DNA from 2 places in the Fictibacillus marinisediminis genome. Region 1 is predicted to be linked to the other one. Evidence: riboswitches for the same ligand, from Rfam matches in the RefSeq annotation. Region 1 holds a riboswitch; the other holds the start of a gene.
The links. A riboswitch is a leader RNA that binds a small molecule or an ion and turns the genes downstream of it on or off. The one in region 1 is predicted to bind S-adenosylmethionine.
Positions count from the first base shown of each region.

Region 2: it holds a riboswitch for S-adenosylmethionine, as region 1 does, so the genes downstream of both, LCY76_RS14700 (methionine biosynthesis PLP-dependent protein) here and LCY76_RS05340 (homoserine dehydrogenase) in region 1, are expected to answer to the same signal.

Region 1 covers NZ_JAIWJX010000002.1:964,453-967,608, reverse strand. Annotated here, with positions in the region: gene LCY76_RS05340 (homoserine dehydrogenase) at 354-1,619, opposite strand; SAM riboswitch class I at 1,730-1,838, opposite strand; SAM riboswitch class I at 1,939-2,048, opposite strand; partial or broken gene LCY76_RS05335 (undecaprenyldiphospho-muramoylpentapeptide beta-N-acetylglucosaminyltransferase) at 2,174-3,156, shown strand, end outside.
Region 2 covers NZ_JAIWJX010000002.1:2,747,619-2,750,774, forward strand. Annotated here, with positions in the region: gene metC (cystathionine beta-lyase) at 1-36, opposite strand, end outside; gene LCY76_RS14700 (methionine biosynthesis PLP-dependent protein) at 29-1,147, opposite strand; SAM riboswitch class I at 1,222-1,337, opposite strand; gene LCY76_RS14705 (hypothetical protein) at 1,807-2,109, shown strand; gene LCY76_RS14710 (carboxymuconolactone decarboxylase family protein) at 2,556-2,993, opposite strand.

The DNA of each region.
Region 1 (3,156 bases):
CGCCTCTCCATACAGCTGTCCCCTGACTTATGGAAGCTGTAAAAAGCATAAAAAAATACGCCCAAAGAGCGCGGCATCGTTCGCTGCACAAAATACGTACACGAAAATGAAAATGTTGTATGCTGACCGCTGTTCTTAACTATTGGTGGCCGCAAAAAGACATCAAGAATACAACCGCTTCAAGCACGGCCTTTTTGCTCCAACTATCCAATTCGCTTAGTTAAGAACGTGAACGCTCATCCATACAACTCCCTTCCTTTTGTTACTTCCATCATATGTAAAATCCTTTCCATTGTCAACATGATGGGTAAAAAAATCCGCAGAGAGCCGACTCTCCACGGATATTCCTGTTTCTATTCGGCCACCGGCACCTTTTCTTTCTCTATCCCCTTACCGCTTTTTGACAGACGGACCGGATAGATGCTGATCACTGAAATGAACTCATCCTCCTGTTCCAGAGGGAGCGGCCCTTCATAAAGCAGGGCAGCAAGGGAAATAGGCTGAAAACGAAGAGAAGTCCGGTCTATAATGATTCCATGCTTTTCAATTGCTGAAATCCTTTCCTTTGTAAAATTAATTTTTTCACCGACGAGAAGGTAGGTATTCACCTCTTGTTCTTGTTTCTTAGGGCAGAGTTCCGATACAGCCGGTTTGTTTCTATATATTTCCCTAGTTTCATAGATCGATAATAAGTCTTCCACAATGGCACTTGCTGTTGCTTCTGCACCAGCTCCCGGCCCTTGCAAGGTCAAACAGCCGAGAAGGTCTGTCTGAATACGGATGGCATTGTCCACGCCTTCCACACCATACAGCGGATGATCGCTATCCACAAATACAGGCTGTACCTGGAGATCAAGTCTATCGTTTAAAAGGACGAGATGCTTCAGCCGAAGCCCCATCTGCTCAGCCAGTTGAATCTCCTCAAGAAGCACATTTCCAATCCCCTCCACCTGCACTTCTTCCCAGGATGGCTGCACGCCATAAATCCATTTGCTCAGCACCATCGCTTTGTAAAATGCGTCCAAGCCTTCGATGTCATTTGTCGGATCCGGCTCTGCATATCCTTTTTTCTGTGCCAGTTCCAGCGCTTTTTCAAACGAGGAACCTGTCGTTCTCATGTACGAAAGAATGAAGTTGGACGTTCCGTTTAAAATGGCTTCTACATGCTGAATCCGATTGATTCTTAAAAGTTCCCTCAATGTTCTCAAAATCGGTATTCCTCCGCCTACGCTCGCTTCATAGACAAAACGGACACCCTTTGCGGCAGCACGCTCTGTTAATTCTTCTCCATGCCGGGCGATCAAATCTTTATTCGCGGAAATCACATGGCATCCCGCTTCAAGTGATTGTATGATGTAAGACCGTGCAGGCTCGATTCCGCCAATCGCCTCAATGACCACATCAGGCACTTCTTCTCCGATCGCCTTCTCGAATTCGGACGTCAACGGTACCCCCTTTACGAAAGGCCTTGCTTTGGAAGAATCCTTAATCAAAATACTGGACAGCTTCAGACGATGACCCAGCAATTCTTCTAAAGCTCCTTTTCTATCCATGATGGATGTATATACACCGGATCCTACAGTCCCCAGACCCAGCAGTGCTATTTTTAATTCTTTCAATACAATCACTCCTTCTTCAAAAGTAAATTTCTTATTAGTGGATGAATGGTATCTGTATGATGGCAAAAGAAAAAACCTCTTCCTAAAGAAGAGGTCTGCAGTCCGGCCTCCTCTTATCATCCAGGGTTCTTTCCTGCAGGTAGTAGCACCTTTTCAAGTAGAATACTTGAAGGTTGCCGGGCTTCATCGGGCCTTTCCCTCCGCCACTCTGGATAAGAGTATTATCATGAGATTGAAACATGTTATGTAGCACTTTATTTTTTTAGTACAAAAAACCCCCTTATCACGAAGATAAGAGAGCTGTATGGTTCCGATCCGTCTCTTATCTCCCAAAGTTTTACCTTTGAAGGATTTAGCACCTTTTCAAGTAGAATACTTGAAGGTTGCCGGGCTTCATTGGGCCTTTCCCTCCGCCGCTCTTGATAAGCTTCATTAAATTAGTCTTACTCTATCACGGCAGACAGGAGAGCGTCAACCATTATTCAGATATTTCTGGAATCATTGCAGATTATTTTTGGTATGATAGAAACACATAAATAAAAGGGGTGGAAGGTTTGGGCAAGAAAATCGTATTCACCGGGGGAGGTTCCACCGGGCACGTCTCTGTTAACCTGGCGCTGATTCCTTTGTTCTTAAAAGAAGGCTGGGAAGTCAGCTATATCGGTTCCAAAGGAGGAATTGAACGGAAACTGACAGAAACCATCGAAGGCGTCCGCTATTACAGCATCTCTACTGGTAAACTAAGGCGCTATTTTGACTGGAACAATTTTAAAGATCCGTTCCGTGTCATGAAAGGAGCATTTGAAGCATTTCGGCTCATCAAGACCATAAAACCAGACGTAGTCTTTTCAAAGGGGGGTTCGTATCTGTTCCCGTAATCCTCGGCAGCCGGATGAACAAGGTGCCGATTGTATCCCATGAATCCGATCTTAGTCCAGGGCTTGCAAACCGTCTTTCACTTCCGTTCGCTAACAAAGTGTGTACAACGTTCCCTGAAACCGCTGATCATCTCCCAAGGGAAAAAGCGGTATACGCCGGTGCGGTTATCCGTAAGGAGCTGCATGAAGGGATCGCAGCCAAGGGGAGAGCTTTCTGTGGTTTGACTCCTGGTAAATCGATCATCTTGATCATGGGAGGAAGTCTTGGATCAAAAAAAATAAATGAGGCCGTAAGATTAAGCCTGGACGCTCTGCTTCCCCGCTTTCAAATCATTCATCTTTGCGGAAAAGGCCAGAAGGATTCTTCCACTCTGAAAAAAGGCTATATCCAGTTCGAATATGTATCGGATGAGCTCCCAGATATCCTTGCAGCAACGGATTTTGTCATTTCAAGAGCAGGCTCTAATTCTATCTTTGAGTTTTTGTCACTGAGAAAGCCAATGCTTCTCATTCCACTCTCTAAAGAAGCAAGCCGCGGAGACCAGATTGAAAATGCCCGATCATTTGAAAAACAAGGCTATTGCGAAGTTCTGTTTGAGGAAGACCTGAATGCTGAATCCCTTCTGCAAGGCATCGAGCAGCTTTATTCAAATCAGGAA
Region 2 (3,156 bases), 1.8 Mb from region 1:
TTTGGTTTGAAAGTTATAACAGGAATAGTCACTCATGGGGGATTGCCTCCTTCTGAACGATTTGGAGTGCTTGCGATAAGTCATCTATCAGGTCCTTTTCATCCTCAATTCCAACAGACAGCCTCACGAGACGATTGCACACACCTCGCTTGATGCGAATGTCATCCGGAATATCGGCATGTGTCTGAGTAGCCGGATAGGTGACGAAGCTTTCGACGCCTCCCAGGCTTTCCGCAAATGTGATCAGTGAAACAGCCTTCAGAAAGCCAGGCACCCACTCTTCTTTACGAAGGCGAAAGGAGATCATTCCTCCTCTTCCCGGATAAAGCACATCAGCAATGGCTTCATGTTCTTGGAGAAATCCAACAACCGCCTTTGCGTTTTCTTCATGCTTTTTCATCCTTAATGCCAAGGTTTTCATGCCTCTCATCAACAGCCAGGCATCAAACGGACTTAGCACAGCTCCCGAGGCATTATGATAATAGGACAGCTCTTCACAAAGTTTTTTTCCTTTGGCAGCGACAAGCCCTGCGAGTACATCGTTGTGACCGCCCAAATACTTGGTTGCACTGTGAATGACGATATCTGCTCCAAGCTCGATCGGCTTTTGCAGCAAAGGTGTATAGAACGTATTGTCAACAATGACCAAGAGATCATGTTCCCTTCCGATAGCCGTAATGGCTTGTATATCACAGGTTTCCATTAAGGGATTTGTCGGAGTTTCAAGAAATATCGCTTTTGTCTTAGCTGTGATCGCCTGCTCGATTTCAAGTGTATTGGCCGTATCTACGTATTTACAGGACAGACCCCATTTTTTGTAGCCTTCTTCCAATAACCGATAGGTCCCGCCGTATAAATCGCTCGATACGATCCATTCATCCCCCGCTTGAAAAAGGGAAAGGATCGTGGCGATCGCGGACATTCCTGAACTGCACGCAAAGCCCTGGTCTGCTCCTTCGAGATCCGCTATTGCCTGTTCCAGCAGCTGACGTGTCGGATTGCCGGTGCGTATATAATCATATCCGCTTGATTCTCCTATTCCGGTATGGCGATAAGCCGTGGAAAAATAGACGGGCGGATTTACTGATCCTGTACGGTCTTCACTTCGGTTGCCGATCTGGGCAAGCTTTGTTTCCGTTTTATACATGGAGATCCTCCTAATAAATAAAATAAAAAAAGCCTTCTAAGAAGAAGACTTTTGAAAAATATCAATTGTCGTTCCTCTTATCTTTCAAGTTCATTAACGAACTTGATGGACTTAGCACCTTTTCAGCCATCTGCGGCTGAAGGTTGCTGAGGTGTCATCGGGCCATTCCCTCTACCTCTCTTGATAAGAAAACAAATCACGTATCAAATTGTACTTTATACTCTACAATAATATTCTGAATGTTTCAATAGGTATTTCAAAAAACATGCTTTTTTAAAATTTCAATTAACCTTTGTTACATTACCAGCTGTATTGGTAAGGTACTCGAAAGTTAAGATTCGGGACGTACTTTAGTAAAAGGGCTAACTCTTCTGATAAACGATGAGTTAGCTTTTTTCTTTTTTTGTTTTCTCAATCAGCCCCTACCTTTATTACATTTTCACCTGATGATTTTAGTCCTGTATTTAAAGAGGTTTTCAGAGAACATTGGTTCCATTTACCATATTCGCAGGCAAATAGTCGGTTTAACGCGCAAAATTAAGCAATTAATAGCTTTTAACCTAAATCTCCTGAGTAAAATTGAAACGTTTTTATCAGTTTAAAAAAATATCAGGCATGGTAATATTTATTAAAAACTACTAATTAAGGGAGTCTGACAGTTGATAGTTGAAACAGATAAATACTATATGCCTGGTAAAAATCGTGTCATTTTGCTGCCTGCCGTTTGGAGAGAGGAATTTAACATAACAGAAAATGACCTCCTGACTGTATGTAAAAAAGACGACTTAATCATCATTCAGGCCAATACCATAAACGAAGTAAAGGGAGCCAAATATATAAAGATTAATAAAAAAGGAGTGATAACCATTCCGAAATCTATAGATGAACAGCTGGATATTCGATTACATCAACTGTTCATTAATTCAAAATACTGTTCCTTTTTTATTGCACCTGTAAAATAGAATAGCCTTTTTTCTTCGTTTTGAATGAAAGCGAAGAAAATGAAACATGCTATCACCAAATTCATAAATTTGGTGATAGCATGTTGGCCTCTTATCTTCTTTATATGGTTCTGCCTTGGTTGGCAGGTGTATTTCTTTTAAATAAGTACTGTAAACTCGTGTTATTGGTCGCCCCCTTCACACTAGTAAAAAGAATGATTTACTTCTGATCTTTCTTTTCTCAATCGGAACAACTGGATTAGAGTATCTATCCCTGCTTAATCACCAGCTTGTATACCATAATGGGTGGACAGTTTACTGGACATTTTGTTCCTATTTTATTACTTATTTCTTGGTTTATGCCTATTACAGGATCGTCAATAAACCTGTCACGCTCCAATAAAAATGGAGATACGTAAGCTACCTTCCGTATCTCCATTTGCATTTTAATAGCTAATGAATCTGATCTATTCCGGCATTAACCTTGTTGAAACTCCAATGCGGTTCCATGCATTGATGGTTACGATTTGCATGATGATTTCCGCTATTTGTTTTTCCTCAAAATGTTCCGCTACTTCCCTATATACTTCATCTGGAACATGGGAGTCAGCTACGAGTGTGATCGATTCTGTCAGCGCAAGCACTGCTCGTTCTTCAGGAGAAAAGAACGGAGTCTCCCGCCAGCCATTCAAAGCATAGATACGCTGTTCGGTCTCCCCCATTTTACGTGCATCTTTCGTATGCATATCAATACAATAGGCACAGCCGTTGACTTGGGAGGCACGTATTTTGATTAATTCTTTAAGCTTTTTATCCAAACTCGTTGAAATGACGTATTTTTCAAGGTTCAACATTGCCTCATAACCTCCTGGATTGACCTTTCCCATTAAAAATCTTGTTTCCATGCTCAATTCCTCCTTAATTTGCAATCACTAATAAGACAATTAACTCCCTCGTTTTGTGACAAAAATTAAAGAGTAATTAAAATTTATTCATACATCAAGCAGGGAGTAGTTGAAATGGCGGTGCAAAACAATATTGCCGGTTTCGTGACTTGGTTCCGTCAAC